Regions from separate parts of the Virgibacillus xinjiangensis genome, predicted to be linked through region 4. Evidence: riboswitches for the same ligand, from Rfam matches in the RefSeq annotation. Region 4 holds a riboswitch; each other region holds the start of a gene.
The links. Region 4 has a riboswitch for S-adenosylmethionine ahead of ACFOGI_RS06535 (O-acetylhomoserine aminocarboxypropyltransferase/cysteine synthase family protein). Riboswitches for the same ligand answer to the same signal wherever they lie in the genome.

Region 1: another riboswitch for S-adenosylmethionine. It lies ahead of ACFOGI_RS14385 (phosphoadenylyl-sulfate reductase); the one in region 4 lies ahead of ACFOGI_RS06535 (O-acetylhomoserine aminocarboxypropyltransferase/cysteine synthase family protein).
Region 2: another riboswitch for S-adenosylmethionine. It lies ahead of ACFOGI_RS12890 (5-methyltetrahydropteroyltriglutamate--homocysteine S-methyltransferase); the one in region 4 lies ahead of ACFOGI_RS06535 (O-acetylhomoserine aminocarboxypropyltransferase/cysteine synthase family protein).
Region 3: another riboswitch for S-adenosylmethionine. It lies ahead of ACFOGI_RS16210 (methionine ABC transporter ATP-binding protein); the one in region 4 lies ahead of ACFOGI_RS06535 (O-acetylhomoserine aminocarboxypropyltransferase/cysteine synthase family protein).

Annotation. Positions count from the first base shown of each region.
Region 1 is NZ_JBHRSA010000051.1:426-7,728, reverse strand. Features, by position in the region: gene cysI (assimilatory sulfite reductase (NADPH) hemoprotein subunit) at 1-1,108, opposite strand, end outside; gene ACFOGI_RS14390 (assimilatory sulfite reductase (NADPH) flavoprotein subunit) at 1,138-2,982, opposite strand; gene ACFOGI_RS14385 (phosphoadenylyl-sulfate reductase) at 3,243-3,965, opposite strand; SAM riboswitch class I at 4,056-4,164, opposite strand; gene ACFOGI_RS14380 (ectoine synthase) at 4,312-4,701, opposite strand; gene ectB (diaminobutyrate--2-oxoglutarate transaminase) at 4,781-6,058, opposite strand; gene ectA (diaminobutyrate acetyltransferase) at 6,058-6,648, opposite strand.
Region 2 is NZ_JBHRSA010000046.1:173,282-180,584, forward strand. Features, by position in the region: gene ACFOGI_RS12865 (O-acetyl-ADP-ribose deacetylase) at 1-344, shown strand, start outside; gene ACFOGI_RS12870 (hypothetical protein) at 520-858, shown strand; gene ACFOGI_RS12875 (pyridoxamine 5'-phosphate oxidase family protein) at 1,094-1,516, shown strand; gene ACFOGI_RS12880 (D-glycero-alpha-D-manno-heptose-1,7-bisphosphate 7-phosphatase) at 1,582-2,106, shown strand; gene metA (homoserine O-acetyltransferase MetA) at 2,219-3,127, shown strand; SAM riboswitch class I at 3,201-3,304, shown strand; gene ACFOGI_RS12890 (5-methyltetrahydropteroyltriglutamate--homocysteine S-methyltransferase) at 3,386-4,495, shown strand; gene ACFOGI_RS12895 (CidA/LrgA family protein) at 4,746-5,153, shown strand; gene ACFOGI_RS12900 (LrgB family protein) at 5,146-5,835, shown strand; gene ACFOGI_RS12905 (N-acetylmuramoyl-L-alanine amidase) at 5,891-6,685, opposite strand; gene ACFOGI_RS12910 (DUF1028 domain-containing protein) at 6,819-7,303, shown strand, end outside.
Region 3 is NZ_JBHRSA010000058.1:20,059-27,361, reverse strand. Features, by position in the region: gene coaW (type II pantothenate kinase) at 1-107, shown strand, start outside; gene ACFOGI_RS16230 (carbon-nitrogen family hydrolase) at 286-1,074, shown strand; gene ACFOGI_RS16225 (pyridoxal phosphate-dependent aminotransferase) at 1,149-2,321, shown strand; gene ACFOGI_RS16220 (MetQ/NlpA family ABC transporter substrate-binding protein) at 2,393-3,226, opposite strand; gene ACFOGI_RS16215 (methionine ABC transporter permease) at 3,255-3,914, opposite strand; gene ACFOGI_RS16210 (methionine ABC transporter ATP-binding protein) at 3,898-4,917, opposite strand; SAM riboswitch class I at 4,992-5,100, opposite strand; gene ACFOGI_RS16205 (hypothetical protein) at 5,276-6,298, opposite strand; gene ACFOGI_RS16200 (YjzC family protein) at 6,436-6,648, opposite strand; gene ACFOGI_RS16195 (5'-methylthioadenosine/S-adenosylhomocysteine nucleosidase) at 6,772-7,303, opposite strand, start outside.
Region 4 is NZ_JBHRSA010000027.1:23,401-30,703, forward strand. Features, by position in the region: gene ACFOGI_RS06520 (multicopper oxidase family protein) at 45-1,574, shown strand; gene megL (methionine gamma-lyase) at 1,630-2,814, opposite strand; gene rarD (EamA family transporter RarD) at 3,031-3,966, shown strand; SAM riboswitch class I at 4,460-4,582, shown strand; gene ACFOGI_RS06535 (O-acetylhomoserine aminocarboxypropyltransferase/cysteine synthase family protein) at 4,696-6,405, shown strand; gene ACFOGI_RS06540 (SGNH/GDSL hydrolase family protein) at 6,704-7,303, shown strand, end outside.

The DNA of each region.
Region 1 (7,303 bases), on a different contig from region 4:
CCTTTAAGCGACCGTTCTGGATGAACAAGGTCAAATGCCAGTGGTCCTTTCCTTGGACCCAGCCGTAGCGGTCACCATTATGGTCGAAATGATAGGATTTCTCCTCTTCCAGCTCCCAGCCAAGCCTTTCATCCAGTTCCCTTTTGATCCAGTCAAGGCCGTTGGAATCCACCGTATATTTGAAACGTGCATTCTTCCGGTCGGAACGATTCCCATAATCCCGCTGGATTGTTATGACCGTTTCCGCAACTTCTATGATTTTATCTGCTGGGCAGTAGCCGATGACACGTGCAACTTGTGGATATGTAGCAGTGTCCCCGTGTGTGCTGCCCATACCGCCGCCCACCGCGACATTGAATCCTTTCAATTCTCCGTTTTCCAAGATGGCAATAAAACCAAGGTCCTGGGAGAAAACGTCAATATCATTGGAAGGAGGAACAGCAATCCCTATTTTGAACTTTCTTGGAAGGTAATAACGTCCATACATCGGCTCTACTTCTTCCTCTGCTCTTCGGGTGTCTTCTACCTTCTCCCCATCCAGCCATATTTCATGGTAGGCATTCGTCCTCGGTGATAAATGATCACTCAGTTTTTTCGACCATTCGTAAACCTCTGCATGTACTTCCGACTGATAAGGGTTCGGATTACACATCACATTCCTGTTAACATCTCCGCAAGCAGCCAGTGTATCCATAAGTGATGCATTAATGTCCTGCATCGTCTGTTTCAGATTCCTTTTCAACACCCCATGCATTTGGAAAGCCTGCCTTGTCGTGAGCTTCAATGTCTGATCTGCATAGTTGCGTGCAATTTCATCCATGGCCAGCCACTGGTCAGGTGTAGCTACTCCGCCTGGCGCCCGGACGCGAATCATGAATTGATAGGAAGGTTCCAGCTTTTTCCGCCTGCGTTCATTCCGTTGATCACGGTTATCCTGCTGGTAGCTTCCATGGAACTTCAATAGTTTTGTATCATCCTCAGAGATGGCACCAGTAATAGGGTCGTTCAGCCCCTCCTCAATGGTTCCTCTCAAATAGTTGCTGTTTTCTTTGATATGTTCCAACTCACTCGGTGGTCCTTCCTGTGATGGAAATCTATTTTCTGCCATTGTTAAGCTCCTTTCACTTTATCCTTGCCTTAATATACATCTCGCTGATATCGCTTTTGCTGACGCATTTCTTTCAACAGATCATTTGCCTGTTCAGCACTCATGTTTCCTTCTTTCTGGAAGATGTCAAGCAGAGTATCATGGACATCCTGTGCCATCTTCTTCTCATCCCCGCATACATAGATATTGGCACCTTCCTGAACCCACTTGTAAAGTTCAGCACTATTTTTTCGCATCTGGTCTTGCACATAAACTTTTTCCTTCGTGTCACGGGAGAAAGCGACATCCATCTTGGTCAGTACACCATTCTTCAACCAATTCTGCCATTCTACCTGGTAGAGGAAATCCGTGGTGAAATGTTGGTCACCAAAGAATAGCCAAGTCTTTGCTTCCACTTCCAACTCTTCCAATTCTTCCAAGTACGAACGGAATGGGGCGACTCCAGTACCAGGACCCACCATGATTGCCGGCGTCTCACCGTTCATCGGGAATTTGAAGTTCTCATTCTTTTGAATATAGATGGGAAGAGTCTCCCCGGGTTCTACACGCTCTGCACATTGACCAGAACAAACACCACTGCGGTCACGGCCGTTTGAGTGATAACTTACTTTGCCAATGGCCAGATGCACTTCCTCCGGGTTTGCCTGATAGCTGCTAGTAATGGAATATAGGCGTGCCGGCATCTTACGAAGGATTTGGATCAAGTCGGCTGGCTCCATGTCCTTTGGAGGGAAATCCTTTACGAGATCGAGCAGATCACGGCCATCCATATAAGTTTTCTGTTCTTCTTCTTTTTCAGGACTTAGAAAGGCTGTCAGTTCATCATTATTGAATAAATCTGCCGCCTTCTTCAGTAATGGCTTGGTAATTCGCGTGATTTCAAAATTGGAAAGGAGTGCTTCCCGCAGTGATCTGACTTCCCCCTGCTTATTAATCGGTACGCTCTCTTCTGGATCCCAGTTCATTTGACCGATAAAACTCTCTACCAACTCCGGATCATTTTTGGGGAAGATGCCAACACTGTCGCCAGGTTCATACGCCAAATTTGAACCTTCGAGTGAGAGCTCCAGGTGATGAGTTTCCTTATTAGACCCTTCTCCATTCAAATTAATATTATCCAGCACCTCTGCATTGAATGGATTCGTTCTGGAATAAATCGGCTGTCCTGCTGTCAAGCTTGGGTCCAACTGATCGACGGAGGAATTTTCAGCTCCAGTTCCCACATCATCTTTCTCTAATTCGCTGAGAACTCCTTCCACCCATTCTGCAGCGGGCTCATCAAAATCCACATCACAGTCAACGCGTCCATACAAGCGCTCTCCGCCTAACTCTTCCAGTCGTTTATCAAAATCTTTTCCAGTCTGGCAGAAGAACTCATACGATTCATCTCCCAATGACAGAACTGAAAAACGTACATCCTGCAATTTCGGTGCTTTTCTGCTATGCAGGAACTCATGAAAGGAAATGGCATTATCTGGTGGGTCCCCTTCTCCATGTGTAGCAGTCACAATCATCAGATCCTGTACCTTCTTTAAATCTTTTGGTTTAAAATCATCCAGAGCAGCGAGCTTTACTTTCTTGTCCCGTGCTTTCGCTTTTTCTTCTAAATCCTTAGCGACTGACTGGGCATTACCTGTTTCTGAACCATATAAAATGGTCAACTCCCTCTGTTTCAGCGATGCAGTTTGCTGAACAGCTGGCTGAGATGCCGTTGGATTTTCCAAAACTGCGGCCACTCCGCCACTAGATTGCTGCGGCACTGAAAGATACCCACTCAGCCATATTCTCTGTGTCTCTGTTAAGGTTGGCAGAATACGATTGAGATCCTCTGTCTGTTCCTTACTGAAAGGACTATTGGTTTCCAATAATTGCAAAGATACTCACCCCATAAGATACTATTTTTTATTGTTCTCCATGCCAATCAGCAGACATTTTAGGTTCCTGCCACCGATTGGCTCTTTAATTGATATGCCGTGTATACAAAGCGTATTACTCGGCTTTAATTGTAATTTTTAGCCCTGATTCATAAGGAAAAAATCTTATCATACCAGGGAATTACGGAGTTTCTAGTAAACCAAAAGTATTGTATTTCTAGCAATATACTCGGATTTAAATTAAAAATAAAAGGCTTTGTTCAACCATTTGTATGAAGGCCACATTCAGTTTTATTGAAGCCTGCCCATCTTCCTTCACGGGAATCACCGGAGTCACTTACACGTGAAGTACACGGTATACAGCCAATACTAGGATAGCCATTGTCATGCAATTCATTATATGGAAGATCATTCGTCCGGATATAGTCCCAGACATCATCCCAAGTCCAATGAATGAGGGGGCAAACCTTGATGGATTTGAATCGTTCGTCTCTATTCACATAGTCTGTTTTACTGCGGCTGGGCGATTGTTCTCTGCGCAGGCCTGAAATCCAAGCGGGTACACCGCTTAACGCATCCTCGAGTGGTTTGATCTTACGAATGAAACAGCATTGGTCCGGCTGTCTTTTCCACAATGCTGACCCATGTTCTTCCGCCTGTTCTTCCAGAGTCAGCTCAGGTTTTTTAATATGAATTCGGAGTTCCGGATACTTCGCCTTTACTTCCTCAATGAGCTCATATGTCTCCTGAAAATGCAAATCTGTATCAAGGAATACAATCTGCGCATCCTTCTTCACTTTAGAAATCAAATCAATCAATACCATTCCTTCGGCACCGAAGCTGCATGCATAGGTGACACCATCGCCATAGGAATCATATGCCCATTTCAGAATGGTAGACGCTCCTTTGGTTTCATCTTGTGATACCCAATTCTTGAAAGGATCCCCAGTGAATTCGTCGTAGGTGATTACTTCATTATTCACGCATCAACCCTCCATATGAGTTTTTTCCACATCAGAATATAAAAACCTCTCCAGAATAAAAAAGGATATTCTTACATTCTGCTGATTCTCTTCTTATCTTATAGTCAACCATTAGTATAGGAATTGTCACCATTTAGGCGTTCTACATCTGTAGCCGAGGCTTACAAGGGCCTTTTCCCTTCACCTTTCTTGATAAGAATTTTGGAAATTGTTTATGTAGTTGTTGCTAGTCATTCTATACCGTTATACTCCATTCGTCAATACACTTTTCAGAAAAAATTCATTTAATACTAAAATAGTAAAAAAGGATAGGACCATAAAGTCCTATCCTCGAATGCCTTTTGAACTACTCAGTCAGTAGTGGATAAACTCCTTCTTCATTGTGTGTCTCAGTTCCGACAAGTGGCGGGTTGAACACACAAACCATGCGCAATTGGGTTTTTGCATGGACTTTATGCTTATCATGATCATTCAGAAGGTAGAGAGTGCCAGGCTTCAGATCATGCATCTTTCCACCATTTTCAACTTCTTCGATCTGTCCTTCTCCTTCAATTACGTAAACGGCTTCAATGTGATTTTTATACCAGAAGTAATTTTCTGTACCAGCAGCAATTACAGTATCATTCATGCTGAAGCCCACACCGTCTTTGTTCAGGATAAAACGGCGGCTGGTCCAATTGCCATCAGATGTTTCGTCCTCTGTTCCAATAATATTTTCCAAAGATTTTACGATCATGTCGAATTCCCCTTTTCGTCATTTTGTATGAAAACTATTGCTGTTTCTCTATATATTTTAGTGAAATATATTACGATGATTATTTAGCAGTTGCAGCTTTAATGCTTTCTTCCAGGATTTCCAGGCCTTTTGCCAGACCATCTTTGTCAATGACTAACGGCGGAAGGAATTTTACCACTTCATCGCTAGGACCGGATGTCTCTACAATCAGGCCACGATTGAATGCCTCTGCACAAATTTCGCTGGCAAGTCCTTCTTTGTCTATGGCGATACCTTGCATTAATCCACGACCACGCGCTGTGCCATTCAGCTCCGGATATTTATTGATGATTTCTTTTACAGAGTCACTTAAGAAATCAGCCTTTTCCTGAATTTCTTTAGCAAAATCATCTGTCTCCCAGCGATTGAGTGCTTCAGTTGCTGCAATGAATGCCAGGTTATTTCCTCGGAAAGTACCATTATGTTCACCTGGTCCCCATTGATCATATTCAGATTTGATCAGTGTAATAGCCATTGGCAGACCTACACCACCAATTGACTTGGAGAGACAGACTACATCTGGCTTAATTCCAGCTGGTTCAAAGCTGAAGTATGTCCCTGTGCGTCCATTACCTGCTTGGACATCATCTACAATCAACAAAATGTCCCAACGGCGGCAGATGTTTTCAATCTCTTTCAACCATTCCATACTGGCAGCATTAATTCCGCCTTCACCCTGTACGGTTTCCAGAATAATAGCAGCAGGCAGTGCAACACCACTTCCGCTGTCTTCCAGGAATCGTTCAAGGTATGCAATAGAACTCTGGCCATCTACATAATCATCGAAAGGCATGGAAACTGAGTGATGCAGCGGCACACCGGCCCCATGGCGCTTAAAGGAGTTTCCAGTTACAGAAAGTGATCCAATGGTCATACCATGGAATGCGTTGGTGAAACTGATGACCGTGTCACGGCCTGTCACCTTTCTAGCAATTTTCAGTGCACTTTCAACCGTGTTGGTCCCAGTAGGTCCTGGGAACATGATTTTATAATCCAAATTGCGGGGCTCCAAAATTACTTCTTTGTAACGCTCCAGGAACTCTTTCCTTGGAGTAGTCCCCATATCCAGGCTATGGATAATCCCATCATTCTTGATATATTCAATCATCTTCTCTTGCATGGTGTCATCGTTATGGCCATAGTTTAGAGTGCCGGCACCCGCAAAGAAATCAATATATTCGTTTCCATCCGTGTCCCACATTTTATATCCTTTTGCTTTTTCGAATACGGTCGGCCAGCCACGACTGTAGCTCCTTACTGCCGATTCTATTTCTTCAAACGTTTTCATTTTCTTATCGCTCAATACTGCCGTTGTCATTATATCATTCCTTTTACAATTTTATTTTCTTCCTGAAAAGGCCCGATTTTGAATAATGGTTCATCTTCATGCCCTTCCCCTGGAAAATCATCAGCTGTAAAGTACGTATCTATTTCATAGTCAGTGTCCAACTTTTTAGCAAGACCTTTGAAAAGATTTTGGGACGGCGTATTAGATGGCGCAACAGTCGCTTCCACATATGTAACTTGTTGGGAAGCTTCCCGGTTCAATAGTTCAAACAACATCTTTGTCCCAAGACCTCTGCCTCGTCCTTCTTCATGTACAGCCACTTGCCAGATGAACAGTGTATTCGGTTGGTCAGGTCGGATGTACCCAGAAATGAAACCAACAATCTGATCATCCTTTACAGCGACAACTGATGTGTCGGAGAAAATCTCGCACCACATCACATAACTGTAGGAAGAGTTAAGGTCTAGAACACCTGTATGTCTGATCAGTTCCCAGACCGATGCTCCGTCATCCTTATTTGGCTTACGAAAATGAATATCTGTGGCCAGCTCTTTTGCCGGCGCCCGTTCAATTGTTGCGTTCTTATTAATGCTTCCACCTCCGGAAAGATTTATTAACAACACGTACTATTTAAGGTTATCGGTTATTTTCAATTTCGTCAAAACGGATAAATCTTGATTTAGCCTGTTTAATCATGCACAAATCTGATTAGACTCTTATAATTTGAAAAGGCTATAAATAACTAGCATATAATCCCGAATAGATTGAATTATAAAGAATTCACCGAATTTTTTTCTGAAAGTAAGGGGGGAAATAAATGCTGTGCCTCTAAATTTTTCTGTGAAATCTCATGAAGACGAATAGATGGGGTGCTAAATTTTTATCTGATGCTTGCTATTTTAGGAAAAGTTATGAGTCTCATCTAAAGGAAGCTGCTCCTTTACAGAAAGGAGCAGTAATTTAGCAGCTGGTATTTCTCGAGGGAAGTCGGGGGGGAAGTGCTGAAAAATACCTCTATAGCTTCATCATCAAATTGTTGTTGTATAGCCGAATCACCAAGGGTTGTCATGCCTAATATCTATCCATTTTCCCCTACAGGGGGACGACGTATTGCTGCTGGGATATTAATTATGCTGATCTGGTTGATATCCATTTCTGACTTCCCTTATATAGTTTTCTGAGCAGACATCACTATTGATTATTGTTTCTCCCCCTTTGCAGTTAAGCAGCTAGGAGTTATTTCGTGATCCGTGAATAAACCAGTCATTTGTCCTT
Region 2 (7,303 bases), on a different contig from region 4:
CAGTCATGACGGATGGGTATCACCTGCCTGCTCGGCATGTCATCCATACGGTCGGTCCGATCTGGAGAAAGGGTGAGGATCACCAAGAGGAAATGCTTGCCAACTGTTACAGCAATTCCCTGAGGTTAGCTGATGACGAAGGCTTGTCCAGTATATCCTTTCCATCCATTTCCACTGGAGTGTATGGGTATCCTGTAGAAGAAGCATCCATTGTCGCGATCCGCACGTTGGTGGCTTATTTGGGACAATGTTCATTTGGAGAAGTGAGGATGGTCTTGTTCTCTAAGGGGGACTGCCAGGTCTATGAACATGTTGTCAATCAGATGAAGAAAGAGTTGGGGTGACGTTTCACGTGGAACGGGAAGCTGCAAAGAACCTTTTTCCTTCCAAATTATTCATCTTTATTATAAATCTGCTAGAATTGAAAGGATATTTCTTCCCTTCCCTCGAAACAATATATTGAAAGATTCCTACAGGGTGTATTATCATGGAGACAATCTATCAGTGGAGGTTGTTGTTATGCAGGCAGTTGATATATGGGAGAAGATCAATGAGCGGGATTTCGAATTTGAGATCCACACGGTTCCAAAAAACCATCAGTCGCCCCTCTGGTTTGCCGTGCGTCCGACAGAGGATTGTCTGCTGGTAAAGCCGGCGACCTTCCGGAAGCCAAGTGTGAGTATATCTAAGGAAAGAAAGATCAATTACAAGGAATTTGAACGTGTTTTTGCCTTCTATCACCGCTGGCAAAGCGGGGAACCCGGGGTGAGGAAAGAGGCGTCCTATGTCTCTAAGAACACCGCCTATATATTTGCATTGATTGCCAGGTTTGAAAAACTGTTGGCAGAAAAAGTATAAAAGCAATTGCATCCTGGTGCGATTGCTCTTTTTTTATAGGAACAGGAAAGTGAAAGCAAGCAAAGCCTTAGGCACGGCCAGTACAGGATTCAGCATGTTTTTTCTCACCCACGCAAGATTGGTGCCGAAATCATCTGTAGGCTTTGATTTCAAAAAGGCCAATTCAAAGTTGCGTTTATTTTTCTCTGGAGTAAGGAAGACTACTACAAAAGGGATATTAAAAGGAGTGTTCCGCATGGATCAGAAAGATATTCAATCAACTGTGGAAAAGATTCTTCAGGAGAGTTCGGTAGGGACCATGGCTACCATCAAAGAGGATAAACCACATTCCCGTTATATGACTTTTTATCATGAGGGCATGAAACTCTATACACCGACAAGCAAGGATACGGACAAAATCGATGAATTGGAAGCCAATCCTTACACGCATATTCTGATTGGGTATGAAGGGGAAGGATTCGGAGATGACTATGTAGAGTATCAAGGCAAAGTGAGCCTCAATGATTCCGAGGAAATGCGGAGTCGATTGTGGACACACGATATGGAGATGTATCTGGAAGGACCGCATGACCCGAACTTCATCGTTCTTGAAATTGAGCCAGTTGCTGTTCGTCTAATGAATAAAACAGGACAGCCTCCACAAGAATTGGAGTTGTAGGAGATGAGGAAGCATACCCACATAATAGTTGGGTATGCTTTTTTAGAGTGAAAGGAGGATGAAATATGGATAAAGCAATATTTCTGGACCGGGATGGCGTCATTAATGAAGTACTGACAGACCGGGTGACATTTGTGAACACCCCGGAAGATTTTCACCTGCTGCCTGGAACAGGTGAGGCAGTCCAACTTCTGAATGCTGCCGGCTACAAGGTATTTGTGGTGACGAATCAGGGAGGGGTCGGTCTCGGCTTCATGGCAGAAGAAGCATTGAGAGAGGTACATATGAAAATGCAGGAAGTTCTGCGGAAAGAAAACGCATTAATTGATGATATTGCTTACTGTCCTCATAAGCCCTATGCCAATTGTGCGTGCCGTAAGCCGAAGCCTCAGATGATACTGGATTTAGCGGAGAAGCACCAGGTAAACCTGAAAGAAAGTTATATGGTAGGTGACCGTGAACCAGATATTCTTGCAGGAAGGGATGCAGGAGTAAGAACGATCCTGGTTGGTAATGGAGATTCTGGAGGAGTTGTTGCAGATTTTGTTTTTCCTGATTTACTAGCTGCTGCGAAGTGGATTGCCAGTTAAGGGGGGCTGTTAAACCAAGTCCGCTCCAATCTTAGCTGAAAGGTGTTGCGGGAATTTTGCATTATCTTTATAATAGTAAGCATTATCTGAGCAATCACAGGGGGAGATGCTGTTGCCAATAAATATACCGAAAGAACTGCCTGCTACGGAAGAGCTGAGACATGAAAAGATATTTGTCATGGATGAAGATCGTGCAAGGTCTCAAGATATCCGTCCACTGAATATACTGATCGTCAATCTCATGCCGGAAAAGGAACGTACGGAACTGCAGCTGCTTCGCCTATTGGGAAATACGCCGTTGCAAGTAAATATATCTTTTCTGCGGATGAAGACACATGAAGCGAAAACTACCAGCAAATCCCATTTGGATACGTTCTATGAAACATTCAGTGAAGTTAAAGACCGCCGCTTTGATGGAATGATCATCACTGGTGCTCCAATCGAACACCTTGCATTTGAAGAGGTGGACTATTGGGAAGAATTGACGGAAATCATGGAGTGGAGCAAGAACAATGTAACCTCTGTCTTGAATATCTGTTGGGGGGCACAGGCCTGCTTGTATTATCACTATGGTATCGGCAAATTCCCGTTGCCGAAGAAGCTCTCGGGGATTTATCAGCATCAGGTTGCTGACCAGACCATCAATTTGGTTCGAGGGTTTGAAGATGTATTCAATGCTCCACACTCTCGTTATACTGCGGTTTCTATGGAAGAGATTGAGGAAGATCCTCGTCTACTGCTTCTATCTTCATCGGAAGAGGCGGGTGCATTCATCATCTTATCCAAAGATGAAAAGCATATTATGGTGACTGGGCACTTGGAATATGATGCAGACACGCTGGCGGAAGAATACGCCCGTGATCTTGATAAAGGACTGGATATTGATGTCCCAGAAAATTACTTTCCAAATAATGATGTGAACCAAGATCCGTTGAATACTTGGAGATCCCATACACATCTGCTGTTTTCCAATTGGTTGAATTACTATGTCTATCAGCAGACTCCATACCAATGGAATTAGTGCTCCACTTTGCTTTTCAAGGGAAAAATGCTATTATAGTAGATATGAAATTACAGATAATTGAGTGAATTGTTTCTTATCCGGAGAGGCCGAGGGACTGGACCGATGAAGCCTCAGCAACCTGTCTTTCGACAAGGTGCTACGTCCAGCAAGCTGTATAAGCTTGAAAGATAAGAGGGATAAACTGTTTCTACAGGGTCTCTTCTTATGGAGAGGCCCTGTTTCATTACATACAACTCAGAAGGAGAGGAATACATAATGGCAGTAAAATTAGAGAAAAAAGCACCATTCAAAGGGGACCATGTGGGAAGCTTGTTGCGTCCGCAGAGGTTGAAACAGGCAAGATTGCAAAGAGCAAATGGAGAAATCACTGCAGAACAGCTGCGGAAAGTGGAAGACGAAGAAATCATCAAGCTGGTGGAAAAGCAAAAGGAAGCAGGATTGCAGTCCATCACCGATGGAGAGTTCCGCCGTTCTTGGTGGCATTTTGATTTCCTGGAAAATCTTGTGGGTGTGAAAGGCTATGATTCAGGGAAAGGAATCACCTTTGACGGAATCCAAACCAAATCCCGTTCCATCAAAGTAATCGACCGAGTGGATTTTGATGAAAGCCACCCATTCCTGGACCACTATAAATTTCTACATAACCAGGTAGGAGATCAACATGTACCAAAGATGACCATTCCGAGCCCGAATATGCTCCTGCTTCGAGGAGAGATAGATGAGGATGCCTATGGAGTAGAAGCCATTCTTCCAGACTTGACGAATGCATACAGGAAAGCTATCCAAGCATTTTATGAGGCTGGGTGCCGCTACCTGCAACTGGATGACACTTCTTGGGCTACTTTCTTATCGGAGAAAGGTCTTCAATCCCTTCGCGACAAGGGGTATGATCCAGAGAAGCTGCGGGATCTCTTCACACGCGCCATCAATGAATCACTCGAGGGGCGTCCGGATGATATGCTGATCACCATGCACATTTGCCGCGGAAACTACCGCTCCCATTATTTCAGTGAAGGTTCATATGCGGCTGTTTCCGAAATCATTTTCAGCCAGCTTCAGGTGGATGGGCTCTTCCTGGAATTTGATGATGAGCGTTCTGGTGGATTCGAGCCTCTGAAGCATGTGAAAAGAGATGACCTCCACGTGGTTCTCGGCCTGATTACTACCAAGGTCGGGGAGATGGAAGAGAAAGAAGAAGTCAAGTCGCGGATTTCCAGAGCTGCCGAGTACCTGCCATATGAACAGCTTGCTCTAAGTCCACAATGCGGCTTCGCCTCCACAGAAGAGGGGAATGATATTTCAGAAGAGGACCAGTGGGCCAAGATCCGCCATGTCCTGGAAGTCTCCGGAGAAGTTTGGAAATAAGAAGATAGGTTAGAAGATAGACCGCATAGGAGCCTGGTTGCCCTTTGCAGTCTTCTGGTACCTAGGATTTACACTAATACGAGTTCCCGCCAGTTGGTGGGCATGCCTCCAACTCAGCTGAGTGAAAAAGATTGGCCAACTAACAGGAAAAACCGGACAGCAATTGACTGCTGTCCGGTTTTGTTTTTTCTTGGTATCTATCATTTTTGCTATACTAGACTGTATGAAATGGAAATTGGAGTGAGCGCTCTTGCAAAAGTTCGTGAAAGTTATGCTGCATGTCTCGGTGCTATTCGGAATGTACTGGATAGGTACCCGTATTCAACAAGCATTTGATTTGTTTATACCTGGGAGCGTCATTGGCTTGGTACTGCTGTTTTCTTTGTTGATGGCCGGGATTGTCAAACCCCATTGGGTAGATGAGGGAGCACAGTTCGTGGTCAGGCATCTTGCATTGTTTTTCATCCCTGCTACAGTAGGTATCATGAATTATTTTGGTTTATTTGAGGGGGCTGGCTTTATGCTGGTACTCATTGCACTGGGCAGTACCCTGGTAGTGATGGTCGTATCCGGCCATGTCAGTCAATGGCTGGCCCGCAGGAAGTATCGAGAAAACAGTGAGGTTAGCTACACGAAGGAGGAAGGCAGCCATGGGTAATATCTTCATAGGTCTCATCGCCTTCCTAGCAACCGTTACCGTCTATTATCTTTCCCTCCGGATCTATTGGAGATGGACCTATACTTTTCTGGCTCCGGTGATCCCTTCTACCGTATTCATTGTGGTCTTTTTATTAGTATTCCAAATTCCTTATGAGACCTATATGATTGGCGGGGGCTGGATTAACTGGCTGCTTGGACCAGCGGTGGTGGCGTTGGCATACCCTCTGTATGAACAGCGTGAAACACTGAAGCGGCTTACAGTACCGATCCTGACTGGGACATTGACCGGAGCGGTTGCAGGTGTTGCAACCGGGCTCTTGCTGGCAAAGTGGGCTGGCGTGGACGAAACTATTATCTACTCCCTCATTCCTAAAAACTCCACCACCCCTGTAGCTATGGAAGTTGCTGCTTCTGCCGGTGGGATCAGGTCATTGGCCGCGGTGTTTGTCATGATTGCCGGGATCGGCGGCGCTATGCTTCATCGGTTGGTCCTGAAATATTCTGGTATTACGGATGAAGCGGGGAAAGGAGTCGGTGTCGGAAGTGCTAGTCACGCAATTGGTACAGCCATTGTAATGGAACGAAGCAAAATGGAAGGTTCAGTGAGCACTATTGCAATGGTGGTCAGTGCTGTTGCCGTCTCAGTCATCACCCCATGGTTTATCATGTGGTTGATGTAGCTGAGGATTGGCATGAGGATTCTTATATCAGCTGGAGAACTGATGGATCTGCTGCTTAAACCTGGATAATATAAGCATCTTTAATACCACATTCTTTAATTCCTTGGAGATGCATTTCAGCAGCAAGTCTTTTGGGAAATGCTGGTGTCTGGACACGATACCAGTTCCTCCCCTGGATATGCACTTTGCTGACGGATACATTGATGCTTGCTTTATGAAGTGTTGCAGACAGCAGCTGAGCATACTCTTTGTTATGGAATGATCCAGCGATAATCAAGTACTTATCCTTGCTGGTTGAGCCTTTTTTGTTTAAGGAGAAGGCCTTCTCTAACCCTAGAACATGCCCTTCAGCCACCTGTCTATACCACTCATTGGTCCTCATTTTGGCGGCGTCTCCCGGATGATCGATAAACCCGTTTTCTGTAAGTAATGCAGGCATGTTTGTTTCCCTTAACACATGGAAATCAGCCGATTTGCTGCCTCGGTCCCTTAGACCTGCTGCCTTGGAAATCTCCTTATGCATCACTTGTTGAATACCTGCCGTTCTTGACCAGGGAGCCAATTGATGATAAATAAAATCCTCATATCCGTTCCCCATACCCCCTGAAGCGTTACAATGAATCGAAAGGAAGAGGTCTGCCTTCCAACTGTTCGCTTCCTTCGTACGAGCGGCAAGACTTCTGCCCTCATATTGCGAACGGCTCATTTTTACTTTTACATCCCCATAGTTGTTTTGCAATAAGGATGTGATATGCGTGGTGATCGTCCAAACTACCTCTTTCTCTGTTAAACCATGGCCTACAGCTCCCGGGTCGTTGCCACCATGTCCCGGGTCCAGATAGATTTTCATAGGATATTCCTCCTTTTATAACTATAATCGATTGGAAAGGCATGAAAGGGGGGTATCCGTTAATACAAATGGCCGCTCCTGCATCAGCGGCTGTGGTAAACTTAGATTCACTGAGGGTAAAAGGAGGATGTATATGACTTTTTCTATTGCCGGCTATGATCCGCAGACAAAAGAGTTGGGTGTTGCTGTACAATCAAAATTCATCGGGGTAGGTTCTGTGGTTCCCTGGGCAGAGGCGGGTGTGGGTGCTATAGCGACCCAGGCGTTTGCCAACCCGGCTTATGGACCGGAAGGGCTCGCTCTTTTAAAAGAGGGAAAGACTGCACAGGAAGCGATTGATTTGCTGATAGAGCGTGATGAAGGAAGAGAAGACAGGCAGGTGGGGATAGTAGATGCTCTGGGAAGAGCAGCTACATTTACTGGTGGAAAATGCTTCAACTGGGCAGGAGGCATTACTGGTGAGCACTACGCTGCGCAAGGAAATATCCTTGTGAACGAAGAGACGGTAAAGGCGATGGGAGATACATTTGAGAATACTTCACGACCATTGGCAGAGCGCCTGCTGCTTGCGTTGGAGGCAGGTCAGCAAGCTGGTGGGGATAGTAGAGGGCAACAGTC
Region 3 (7,303 bases), on a different contig from region 4:
TCCCGCTGAAGAATGTTCTCTCGGGATTTCAGGACATGCTGCCATATGATCCGGTCTTTCTTGACCGCGGCGGACATGCCGGTGCTATCGGATGCTTGCTGGTGTAAGTCGGGCTGGCGGCGCACGAGTGCGGTGCATTGACGCCCGAGTATGCGGCGTTGCGGCACGAGTGGCGGGTGCTGGGGCCCGAGTGAGCGTGTTGCGGCACGAGTGCGGTGCATTGACGCCCGAGTAAGATACTATTACATAGTTACTTGAACAATTGAATGGAAAGGCGGATGGTTTATGAAATACGCAATCTATCAGATGGAAGTGGTGGCGGCAGATCCTGAGGAGAACCGTCGCCGTGTAGAAGAGTGGGTGACAGAGACGGTTAAGCGGGGGGATCCTGATACACTTGTCCTTCCTGAAATGTGGAATACCGGATATGCGCTGGATAAGCTGGAAGAGACGGCGGATCGTAAGGAAGAACCAAGTGCATCTTTTCTGAGCGAGTTGGCGAAAAAGCATCAGGTCAATATCATCGGCGGTTCCATTGGCAATAAAAAAGACGGTCGATTCTATAACACCAACCTTGTCTTCAATCGTGCGGGGGAACGGGTCTATCAGTATGATAAAATCCACCTTGTCCCGATGTTGAATGAACCGAAGTACTTGGCAGGTGGACGGGAAAAAGTGCAGACATTTGAACTGGATGGCGTGAAAATGGGACTGATCATCTGCTATGACCTCCGCTTCCCGGAGCTTGCACGTCAGCTGGCATTATTGGATGCACAGGTGCTGCACATTGTAGCGGAATGGCCATCAGCGAGAACGGATCACTGGAAGTACCTCCAACTGGCACGAGCGATTGAAAATCAATTCTTCGTCGTCTCCTGCAATGTAGTCGGCTCCCACGAAGGAACTGATTTTGCAGGGAACTCGATGGTCACCGATCCGTGGGGCAATGAACTTGCTGTTGGAAGCAACAGCGGAATAGAGACCCTCAGAGCAGAACTGGACCTTTCATCCGTCGAAAAAATCAGGGAGGATGTACCTGTATTCGATAGCCGTGTGCCAGAGATGTATGACTGACGGCAAGTCCCCCCTGAAAGGAATGATGATAGAAAGTGAAAAGAACCATGTACACCGTTTAGGAGAGTGAAATCATGCAGCAATTCGAACAATCAGAGACATTGAAACGGCTGCCGGAGCAGTTTTTTGCCAGCTTGGTTAAAAAAGTACAGCGGCTGAAAGACCAAGGCCATGATGTCATCAACCTCGGGCAGGGAAATCCCGATTTGCCGACACCGGATCATATTGTGGAAGAGCTGAAGCAATCTGCCGGGATTCCGGAATACCATAAATATTCCCCATTCCGCGGGCAGCCCTTCCTGAAAAAAGCGATCGCTGAGTTCTATCAGCGGGAATATGGAGTGGAGCTGGATCCTGAGAGTGAGGTCGCGATCATGGCCGGGGCCAAAACAGGGTTGGTGGAAATCAGCCAATGCCTGTTGAATCCTGGGGATACCGCTCTCCTGCCTGACCCCGGTTATCCGGATTATATGTCAGGAATTGCCCTGGCAGGCGCTGAATCTGCGTTCATGCCATTGACGGCAGAGAACGGCTTTTTACCCGATTACGAGGCATTGAGTAACGAGGATCTCGAGAAAGCCAAACTGATGTTTTTAAATTACCCGAACAACCCGACTTCTGGTACAGCTACAGAAGAGTTTTTCCAGGAAACCATAGAGGTTGCCAACAAGCATAACATCTGTGTGGTCCATGACTTTGCCTATGGTGCCATCGGGTTTGACGGCAAAAAACCCCTCAGCTTCCTTCAATTTGACGGTGCCAAGGATGTCGGTGTCGAGATGTACACCTTGTCGAAAACGTATAATATGGCCGGGTGGCGTGTCGCTTTCGCTGTCGGAAATCCATCGGTCATCGAGAGCATCAATCTCATACAGGACCATTTATATGTAAGTCTGTTCAGTTCCATCCAACAGGCTGCAGAGAAAGCACTGACGGCTGACCAGACAGCAGTCGATCAACTGGTGGAAACCTATGAAAAAAGAAGAGATGTTTTTGTGGACAAACTTCATTCCATCGGCTGGAAGGTGGAAGCACCAAAAGGTACATTCTTCTCTTGGCTGCCCATTCCGGAAGGTTATACCTCCCAGCAATTCGCCGACCTCCTGTTGGAAAAAGCCCATGTGGCGGTCGCTCCAGGTAATGGTTTCGGGGAACAGGGAGAAGGTTATGTTCGAGTCGGCCTCCTCGACAGCGAAGAAAGGCTTGCTGAAGCGGCAGAACGGATTGGCAAACTCGGTCTGTTCTAGTAATCCCATCCATATATCCAATAGAAAGGCTGTGCTCCCCCTCCAAGGGAAACACAGCCTCTTTCATTTCTTTATTCCGTCATCCATTGTGGTTTGCCAAATCCTTTGAATTCCTCATCAATGATTTCTTCAAATTCTGGTGATTCGATGACTTCCTTGATATCCTGAATCCATTCACTGTCAAGATCCTCTGTATTCACTACCACACGATTGCGGTAGTCATCAGGCATATCTTCCAGCGCGAGGGCGTCAAGCAGATCCATACCAGCAGCAAGGGCGAAGTTGCCTGGCACGGTTGCCAAGTCTTCACTATCAGCTGTACGTGGTAATTGGCCTGCTTCAATTTCTTTGAACTGCAGATCCTTCGGGTTCTCGGCGATATCGTCAAGACTTGCCCGCAACTGGTCGACCTCCTCATCGAGAGTGATCAGCCCTTCATCTTCCAGCATGATCAGTGTACGTGCCAAATTCGTAGGGTCATTGGCAATCGTGATGTTGCTTCCATCCTCAATATCCTCGATGGAATCATAAGTGTTGGAATACAGTCCCATCGGTGCAGTCGGCACGATTTTCACTTCAGACAAGTCCATGCCGTTTTCTTCTGCAAACGATTCATAATATAGCTTGTGCTGGAACAGGTTGGCATCAATATCTCCGTTATGCAAGGCATTGTTCGGCTGGATATAGTCACTGAATTCTGTATTCTCGACAGTGTACCCTTTTTCTTCCAGCAATGGTTTCAGCGCTTTATTGACCATATCACTGTACGGTCCGGATGTGGCACCGAAGCGTATGGTGTCCTTTCCACCTTCATCGGCACCTGAAGCACTTTCTTCTCCTCCGCCGCATGCAGCCAATACTAATAATGCGAGTAATGTAAGAATAATTCCCAGTTGTCTTTTCATTTAATTTCCTCCTCAGTGGGTGTATTTTTTAGCGTTTGTTAACTGCCTTGGCAATGAAGTCGCCGGCATATTGGATAACTTGGACAAGCACGATCAGGACAATGACTGTCGTATACATGATCAAATCGTCATAGCGGTAATACCCATAACGGATGGCCAAATCACCTATACCGCCACCGCCGACTGTCCCTGCCATTGCAGAAAAACCGATCAGGCTGATGGTCGTGATGGTCAATCCGCTGATGATTCCTGGTTTTGCCTCTGGTAGGATGACATCCTTAATGATCATCCATGGGGATGCACCGACAGATACAGCTGCTTCTATCACACCTTGGTCAATCTCTCTTGCTGACGTTTCTACAATCCGAGCGAAAAATGGAATGGCTGCCACCGATAGAGGCACTGCTGCTGCCGTCGGCCCGATCGTGGTGCCAAGCAGTGCATCTGTAACAGGCAACAGAAAAACCAACAGTATGATAAACGGGATCGAGCGTACCAGGTTGGTAATGATCCCTGCTGTCACCTTTACGAAGCGGTTCTCCAGGAATACTCCGCGATCCGTGACAAATAAAAGGATTCCTAGCGGCAGTCCGACGAGAATGGCGATTCCAAGGGAGATGCCTACCATATACAAAGTTTCAAAGAATGCTTGATTCAGCTCCGGAAGCAGTTCAATCAACCGATCCATGCTGCACCACCTCCACTTGTTCAATTCGTTCTTCCAAGTAAGCAATCGCTCCGTCAATCTGATCTTTTGCACCAGTTAGTTCCATCATGAACACGCCGAGAGGCATGTCCCGTATGTACTCCACTTTCCCATGAAGGATGTTGCCGCTCACCGGATAGGCCTGCAGCATATCGGAAACCACCGCTTCCTTGGCCAGATCCCCGCGGAATTGCAATTTTACCAAGGTGCCCTTGCACTCTCTCAAAAGCTTTTCCGGCAATGTAAATTGCAGGACGGTCTGAATGAAATCCTTGGTCAATTCTTCTTTGGGGTTCGCGAAGATATCGAAAACCTTTCCTTCTTCCACCACTTTGCCAGCCTGCATCACGGCACAACGGTGGCAGATTTCTTTGACGACTTCCATTTCATGGGTGATGATGACAATCGTGATTCCAAGCTCCTCATTGATCTTTTTCAGCAGCCGGAGAATCGATTTGGTGGTGCTTGGATCCAAGGCGGAAGTCGCTTCGTCACACAACAGCACTTTCGGGTTGTTGGCCAGCGCCCTGGCAATGCTCACCCGCTGTTTCTGTCCCCCGCTGAGTTGGGCTGGATAAGTGTCGGCCTTATCGGCTAGACCAACAAGTTCCAACAGCTCCGCCACCCGCTTCTGTTGTTCTGTCCTGCCAAGGCCTGCAGCCTTCAGGGCGAACGCTACATTCTCCGCCACCGTTTTGGAAGAGACAAGATGGAATCCTTGAAAAATCATGCCGATCGACTGGCGCGCCTGTCTTAGTTCTTTGGCCGGCAGTTTTAGCAGATCGGTACCATCAATCAGCACTTCCCCTGCTGTCGGCCGCTCCAGAATATTGATGCAGCGGAGGAGTGTGCTTTTACCTGCTCCGCTGTACCCGACAATCCCATAAATCTCTCCACGGTCGATACGCAGGTCTACCTGATCCACACCCGTGACCTGCTTGTTCTTCACTTTAAATACTTTCTCCAGATTACGCAGCTCAATCATGCTGTTCCCCCATATCGCCTAAAACAAAAAAACCTCTTTCCATATGTGAAAGAGAGGTTGATTACTGATTCAATACCTTATCTTCCAGAATGGATACTCATTCCGCAGGAGGTAGCACCACTCCGTCATGGAAGGTTGCTGTGACGTCTTCAGGCCTGTTCCCTCAGTCACTCTTGATAAGCTGTATACAATTTTCATAGACTTAATACTATATGGGTTCGACAACAATGTCAACACAATTTTAGAATTTTACAGTTAATGGTGTAATTCCGCAAAATCGCATCTTTCTTGCAGTGGCGTGCGCGTACTAGGAATAAAACGTCATACAGGAGAGCTATAATTTAGGACTCCCTGCCGATCATGGAAGGGCATTGTCTCCTTCGAAGTTCTTCCTTACCTTTGCAGCAGCCTTTTCCGGATTTTTATAAACGATTGGTTCCTGATGAAGGGTGTGGAAAAAGTTCATATCACTGGTGCCAACTCCGCTGTAGGAAAGTCTGGGGATGACCCGGGCATGGGCCGGAGATCCTTCATTGGAAAAGGTCAGCGACATATTGAAACTGGCCAGTCCCTCTTCTTGCAAGGTGAGAAATACTGCCTGCAGGCCGCTAGCAAAGTCCTCCCAATCCTGCTGCTTAAATTCAGTAATGTCTGTCAGCCCTTTAAAAATCGCTTGAAAATCATAATGGCTTTTTGGAGCAAATGAATGCATCCATGCTGTATTTCCTTTTTCCCCGATCCAACGCTCTCCATCCTTTTCTTGATCATACAGCCAGGCAAGATACTCGATGCCATGGTTTTCCTGAAAAGCCCTGGACTTGCGGTCAAATAGACTCTGGTAATTGGTTGCTGCTTCCGACACGACCACATGGAGATGCGGATGCAGAATGCTCCCTCCCGCTTCCGGCAGGTAATTCCAATTGATCGAAGCATACATTACTTCCTCTTCCGACCGGAGTACCTGCTGAATATATTGTTGTGCTGCCTGGAATGCATCCCGCATCATTGGGATTGTAAAGTTCTTCAGGGTGACATAATGTTCTTCGGAGAGTACGACTACCCCATTATGCTTGCTGTAAGGAAAGAGATTTGGAAATACGACCGATTCTCCCTTCCGAATCCTTCCTTCCGGGGATATCTCTTTCGGGAATACCGGCGTGAATGCCTCCAGATTCTCGGGGCAGAACGGGCATTGGTCACCGCCGGTCTCTACCCCTTCCTCGAAATAGTCCGTTTTAGCCGGTTGCATCCCGGGATCAACGACCAACCTGGAAGATTCCCCGGTGAGCGGGTCGAATCGCACCTCTGTCTTCTGCTCTACCCTATCGCCATTCTTATAAAAGCTGAAAACTTCCTCCTGACTGACAAATAACGGATTCATTCAGCATCTCTCCTCCTGTAGGGTTTTCTTCTTTATGTACCTGGTTTGCATGATCGATCGATTAAAAATGGAAGTGATTTATTTATTGGAGACCTTGCTCCATAAAAAAGCCGCTCCATTTACAGAGCAGCCTGACACTAGTTGTTGCTTCTTCCCTGGACACCTGGTTTATGAAGGTCGCGTTTCTTGATCCACACCCGGTCCTGGTTGGTATTCTGAGGAAACTCCTGGCCTGCTTCCATCTCCAACTGGCGCGGGTCTTCCACGTTGCTTCCCGTTTCACCTTTTTCTATATATATGCCATTATTCGGTGCTTTATCTCCTGCTTTGAATCTTGACTGTTCACCCATTTGATTTCCTCCTTCTGGACTTTTCCTTAGTATGGATTACCGGAGGAATAATTATGAATGGAAGGCTAGCGATACAACGAAAAAGAACACCTCCATACGCACGGAAGTGTTCGTTTGTACAATTTATTTTTCACTTGTAATGGTGGAAATGTATTCGCTCACTACCTCATACACATAGTCCTGATTTGCTGTAGCGGTGTTTGGATCATATTCCCCGCCGTTGGTTTTATTATTGGAGAGAATCCTGATACCGAGGAAAGCTGTATCATATGCCTTGGAAATCTGCGCCGCCGAGGCAGTTTCCATCTCCTCTACCGATGTGCCGAAGTTCTCATGAATCCATTCAATGCGATCGACCTCATTGTTCCAAAAGTCCGCAGAGCCTATCGTGCCTTCCACGACCTTCCCTTTTGTATGGGTATCTTTCACTGCATGGGCAGCTGCCAGGAGATCCTCGTCTCCTTCATAGTAACGGGCCTTTTCTGCGTCAGGGTCTTCCCCAGCGCTACCTTCAGAGGCCATCAAATCCATCGGAATCCATTCGGTTACCTCGATTCCTTCGCCTTCGTCCCGGTCACCTGTTTTCAATGCTCCAATATTGACCGTTCTTTTTCCAAGCACAATATCATATACATTCAATTCAGGATCATGTCCG
Region 4 (7,303 bases):
CTGACATCTACTGTACTACAGCCTACTATGCAGGAGATGATTACATGCGGCTTCAGAAGTTTGTGGACCGTTTGCCCATCATGGATACATTAAAGCCCAGAAGGAAAGACGAAAAAAGCACGTATTATGAAGTAGAGTTAAAGGAAGTCCGCCAAAAATTGCACCGGGATCTGCGGCCAACCAGATTATGGGGCTATAATGGAAGTTTCCCAGGGCCTACCATTGAAGCGGAGGAAGGCGAAAATATCCAGGTGAAGTGGATGAACAAACTTCCCGACCGTCACATTCTCCCCATCGACCGCTCCATCCATAACGTAGCCCATCAACCGGAAGTCCGGACAGTCACCCACCTACATGGCAGTGTCACAGAACCTGAAAGTGACGGCTATCCAGAGGCATGGTTTACTCGGGATTTTCGTCAGGTGGGACCTGCTTTTGAAAAGGAGGTCTATGAATACCCGAATATCCAGCGGGCCACGACCCTTTGGTATCATGACCACGCCATGGGAATCACTAGACTGAATGTGTATGCCGGCCTGGTCGGCATGTACTTGATCAGAGGCAAGAGAGAAAAAGCAATGGATCTGCCAACAGGGAAGTATGAAGTCCCATTGGTGATCACGGACCGCTCTTTTGAGGAAGACGGGTCCCTTTCCTACCCGACACAGCCGGATGACGCAGGAGAGAATCTGCCGAACCCCTCTATAGTACCAGCCTTCAACGGTGACACTATTCTTGTGAACGGCAAGGTTTGGCCCTACCAGGAGGTGGAACCGCGGAAATACCGCTTCCGCATTCTGAACGCATCCAATACACGCACCTACCGCCTCTCTCTAGATTCAGGACAGCCGATCTATCAAATCGGTTCAGATGGCGGCCTGCTGAGCAAGACCATCAAACAGGAAGAACTGGCCATCGCTCCCGCTGAACGGATGGATGTCATTATTGATTTTAGCAAGCATAAGGATAGCCGGATTGTTCTAAAAAATGACCTGGGTCCGGATGCCGCCCCGGAGGATGAAACCGACGAGGTCATGGAATGGAGGGTGAATCTTCCGCTTTCCGGAAAAGATGACAGCAGGATTCCAGCTTACCTTTCCACCATCCCTTCTTTGAGGAAAAATAATATACGGACTATCCGAAATCTGTCACTGTCCGGTTCTGAAGATGAATACGGTCGGCCATTGCTTCTGCTGGACGGCCGGATGTGGGATGACCCGATCACGGAAAAACCTGGTCTAGGTGATACAGAAATATGGGCAATCAGAAACTTGACCAATTTTCCGCATCCTATCCATATCCACCTCGTCCAGTTCCAGGTGATTGACCGACAACCTTTCGACCTTGAATTATACAATGAGGATGGCCGGCTATTGTTTACAGGTCCGCCTGTTGCTCCAGAACAGAATGAGCTCGGGTGGAAGGATACGATATCGGCACCTTCCGGACAGATCACCCGTGTTATTGCCAAGTTTGAACCGTTTACCGGTGATTATGTATGGCATTGCCATATTCTCGAGCATGAGGATTATGACATGATGCGGCCGTTCACCGTCCGTCGTCCGAAAGAGTGACAGAGAAATGCCTGGCCAGCTATCTGGTCAGGCATCATCTATTTTATAGAGATAATCAGAGCTGGTTCAGCGCTTGTTCTAGATCCTCCCATATGTCCTCCCAATGTTCCAAACCGACAGACAGACGGAGCAGCTGATCACTGATCCCCATCTCTTTCCGGGATGCTTCCGGTACCACTGCATGTGTCATGGTTGCCGGATGCTGGATCAATGTCTCTGCATCACCTAGACTGACAGCAATCTGGATGAACTCAAGATGATTGAGCAGTTGCTGTGCATCCTCCTTGGTTCCTTCAATCTCGAAGGAAATGAGCCCACCGCCACGTTTCATCTGCTTTTCTTTGATCCGGTGATACGGATGGCTCTCATCTCCCGGATAATAGATATGCCTGATCTTGGGATGATGTTTGAGCGAAGCGAACACTTTCTCCGCATTGTCACAATGACGGTCCAGCCGAATCGGGAGTGTTTTCAACCCACGGAGCAGCAGCCATGCGTCAAATGGGGACAATATACCACCCATATCCTTCTGTGTCGTCATTGCCATATGATCGAGGAACTCTTTTTTCCCTGCAACAAGCCCCGCAATCACATCACCATGACCGCCGATATATTTTGTCGCACTATGGACCACTACATCACAGCCAAGTTCCAATGGACGCTGCAGATAGGGGGAGGAAAAGGTATTATCAACAATCACAGGGATGTCATACTCGCCCGCCACCTCCGCAACCATCTGTAAATCGATCAGTTTCATCGTCGGGTTGATCGGTGTTTCCACATACACCGCCACTGTCTCCGGACGGATCTGCGAGCGAATCTGTTCCTTGCTTTCCATTGCGGAAAAATCATGCTGTATCTTGTATTTTTCCTTCAGCATGGTCAGCAGGCCGAATGTGCAGCCATAAAGTCCCTGGGAACAAAGTATATGATCTCCTGTTTTCGTGAGTGATACCAACACGGCAGAGACCGCTGCCATCCCTGAGGAGAAGGCCAGTCCCCGTTCCGCTTTTTCAAGTGCGGCAATCCTCTCCTCCAGCACAGTTACCGTGGGGTTGCCAAGCCGCGAATATACATATCCTTCTTCCTCACCCGAAAAACGCCTCTCCCCCTGCTCCGATGTATCGAACGTATAAGTGGATGTCTGGAACAGGGGAACCGCCAAACTGCCGAGCATTTTCTTGGAATCATACCCTTTATGAACCACTTCCGTCTCGAACCTGTTCGTTTTATCTCCCATCATCAAACCTCCTGGCTCATAGTGGAAAAGCTTGCTTACTTCCATTCTATGATGGGCAAATGGATTTTGAAAGCGTTTTCCAGATATTCTTTTAGGCTTAGTATTGCTTTTCTCTACGTTTCCTCCTAAACTTGTCTTATTTGCACGCCATTTGATTTCGAATACTAACCCCCTCGTACTGGGTTGGGACTTATTATAGAAAGGAGAAAACATATCATGAAAGATAATCAGGCAACAATCGGCATCCTGTACGCCTTGGGAGCTTATTTTCTATGGGGATTCCTGCCCATGTACTGGAAGTTGGCGGATCACGTGCCTGCCGGCCAGGTACTTGCCCACCGCATCATCTGGGCCTTCGCCTTCATGGTTGTCATTATTTTACTAACAGGAAAACAGCAGGCCATTCTTCACGAGACAAAGGAAGTCATCCGAAACAAACGGAGATTCTGGGGAATTGCTCTTGCCTCCATTCTCATCAGCCTCAACTGGCTGACGTTTATCTGGGCCGTGAACAGTGACCATGTGATCCAGGCTAGTCTCGGTTATTATATCAACCCGCTCGTCAGCATTTTGCTTGGCGCCATCGTTTTGAAAGAGAGATTCAACGGCAGCCAGATTGTTTCTTTCATTCTCGCAGCATGTGGAGTAGTCTATCTAACCATCAGCTATGGTGTCTTTCCATGGGTCTCCCTGATTCTCGCTTTCTCCTTTGCCTTTTATGGGCTATTGAAGAAAATAGTTCAGGTCAGCACGATGACCGGCCTGACCATTGAAACGCTAATGGTCACCCCCATCGCTCTGATCTATCTATCTGCCATTCCGGCCAATTCGTTCACATGGGCAGCACCACTGTCCACAACTAACCTGATCTTGGCCGGCAGTGGCGCCGCTACTGCCATCCCATTGCTGATGTTCGCCAGCGGAGCCAAACAAATTCCGCTGGCCATGGTAGGATTTCTACAGTACATCGCACCGACCATCATGCTGTTGTTGGGAGTTTTCCTCTATCAGGAACCATTTACCCAGGCACATCTCGTAGCCTTTGTCCTGATCTGGACGGCACTGATCATTTATATGGCTTCCACCTATAGAAGAAGCATCCAGACCCAAAAGTCCTTGAAAAAGACCTCGGCAGGAGAGCAGGCAAACTGACTGCCTCCTGCCGATTCTCTCGCTCTTCCGCCGATATCTCGCTCCTCCTGCCGATTCCCTCGCTCTCCCGCCGATATCCCGCTCCTCCTGTCGATTCCCTCGTTCTCCAGCGGATATCTCGCTCCTCCTGCTGATTCCCTCACTCTTCCGCCGATATCTCGCTCCTCCTGCCGATTCCCTCACTCTCCCGCCGATATCTCGCTCCTCCTGCCGATTCCCTCGCTCTCCCGCGGATAACCCGTGCCTCCTGCTGATTCCCTCACTCTCCCGCCGATATCTCGCTCCTCCTGCTGATCCCCTCACTCTACAGCGGATATCTCGCTCCTTCTGCTGATCCCCCCCACTCTCCCGCGGATTTCACACTCCTCCTGCCGATTCCCGCACTCCTCTCGCCGATATTCCATGCACTCCTCCCATACGTCAAATTTTCTAAATCTATTGACAGTTACAGGCACAAAAGCCTATAATGTTTAGTAATTTAGTAAAGATTAATCTCTTATCAAGAGCGGTGGAGGGAATAGGCCCTGTGAAACCCGGCAACCACGAGCGAGAGACACTCGCTATTAAAGGTGCTACATCCTACAGATCCATACCCGATCGATCTGGAAGATAAGAGGAGGACGGTTGATAACCAATCCCTCTTCTTAGGAAGAGGGCTTTTTTATATCCCTTCCCCATCTCCAGGAGCGGTGTGAAATATCTCATCAAAAAACCAAGGAGGAATTACCCATGTCTCAATTTCAATCGTTCAACCCCGAAACTGTTTTGCTTCACGGAGGACAGCAGCCAGATCCGACCACCGGATCCCGTGCAGTGCCAATCTATCAGACTACTTCCTATGTTTTCCGTGATACCGAACATGCCCAGAATCTCTTCGGCTTGGCTGAGCCCGGCAATATCTACAGCCGGATCATGAACCCTACCGTCGATGCCTTCGAACAGCGGATGGCCCAGCTCGAGGATGGCGTCGGTGCGGTGGCAACCTCATCCGGCATGGCCGCCATCACCCTATCCATTCTCAACATCGCCAGTTCAGGGGATGAGATTGTTGCCGACAGCAATCTTTACGGCGGTACATACAACCTGTTTGCGAACACCCTTCCACGCTATGGGATTGATGTGAAATTCGTAGATGGAACTGACCCAGAGGCAATTCGTGCAGCCATCACAGACAAGACGAAAGCTGTCTTTGGAGAAATCATTACGAATCCGAGCCTGTACGTCTTTGATGTGGAGAAGGTAGCAGAAATTGCCCATGAATACCAGATTCCACTGATCATTGATAATACATTTGCCACCCCTTACGTCGCCAAGCCGCTGACATGGGGCGCCGACATTGTCGTCCACTCGGCAACGAAGTGGATTGGCGGCCATGGAACGACCATCGGCGGTGTGGTAGTCGACGGCGGACGGTTCAACTGGGACAATGAACGGTTCCCTGGTTTCACCGAACCTGACGAAAGCTATGCCGGCTTGCAATATAAGGACCTGGGCCCTGCAGCATTCATCACCAAACTCCGTGTCCAGCTTTTGAGGGATATCGGCGCATCGTTAAGCCCACAGAATGCTTTCCTCCTTCTGCAAGGCTTGGAAACATTGCATCTGCGCGTAGAGCGACACGCTAAAAATGCAGAAAAAGTTGCCTCCTACTTGGAGAAGCACCCAGCAGTAGAATGGGTCAGCTTCCCGGGGCTGGACAGCCACCCATCACATGAGCTTGCCAAAAAGTACTTTGCGTTCGGCTATGGGTCGGTGATCACCTTTGGTATCCAAGGTGGGCGTGAGGCAGGAAGGACTCTCATTGACAATGTCAACTTATGGTCCCATGTGGCCAATGTAGGGGATGCCAAATCACTCATCATCCACCCTGCTTCCACTACCCACCAGCAGCTGAAAGCGGAGGACCTTCAGAAAAGTGGAGTGAAAGAAGAACTGGTACGCCTCTCCGTAGGCATCGAATCGCCACAGGACATTCTGGCAGACCTGGACCAGGCTATTGCCAAAGCAACTGGAGAAACAGGAGGATATGAGCCTAAAGAACAAGATGCCGTACAGTGGCTTCTTTCTTCTCCTTTCGACCGGAGCGGTGAAGGGGTACGCAAGAAAGTGATTGCTGCCACGGATGACACATCATCCGGCAGTAAGCTGGAACAGTTGGGCTTTGATGTGAGAAAGATCAACGACAAAACTGACCTATCGGAGGATCTCGAAGCGGTCGATGCCATTCTGGCTGGTGGAGACCAACTTCCTCAGGCCGTCATCGAACAGCTCATCCATACACAAGGAAAAGTTCTATGGGTCGAAAATCCGGTGGATGCTGCTGGTACACTGGAAAATGCCGAAGCTTCCGGGATCACGGTCGTAACGAATAAAAATGCATATGAAGAGGCCGTACAGCTGAGGAATAACCGTTCTTCACGAGAATCTGTGAACGTTTAAATAGGAAATGAAGGCAGCGGAAAGAGTTTTTTGCCATGCCGAATCAGCAGGGGAATCAGCCGCTACAGCGGTCCATCCCCTGCTTTTTCATGCGTTTCTTCAGTCTTTGACACTTCCCATTCATGTTTAAATTCCATGGATCCGGGAAAAAATACAAGGTAACCCATGACATCCGCCTTCCTGTAAGGCGTTTTTTTATTTACTTAAATCGCATAGGTTTTGCTTTATACTTGTATTATAATAATAGAAAGATATATTTTGCACGAGCATAGGTGTGGTTATGTTGAGGAGAAAGTCGATGGTTTATACCATAATTGCAATACTTTTAATGGCAGCTGTCGTGTCATGGGTCGTGGCTTCTCAGAAGTCCCCCTTTGAAAATGTAGAAATCCAAATCCCTGAGGAAGAGGAGTCTCCGCCTCCTGAAGAACAACCCGAAGAGCACCCTGCTATGGAGGAGGAAGCAGAACCAGTTGAAGAAGAAGCAGTAGAAGAGGGCCGGCCAAGTCCCGAACAAGACCAGCTTTCCATCAGGGTCAAGGAAGAGATCCAAAGGGCCATACACTCTCTTTCCCCTCGCAGCAGGCATATCACGGCTGTAGGCGATTCCCTCACACAAGGTGTGGGAGCATCTCAGGAAGAGGGAGGATATGTCGGCATATTGGATCGCGCCGTCAATAACCGGATTCCATTGGTGGCTTTTGACAATTATGGGAAGAGGGGAAATCGTTCCGACCAGTTATTGAAGCGGCTGGAAAAGCCGGAAATCACCAAGTCCATTGCCAAATCCGACATCGTTCTGATCACCATAGGAGCCAACGATATTATGAAAGTCGCCAAAGAGAATTTCACCAATCTTCAAATGGAGACCTTCAATCAAGAACTCAGGAGCTATGAA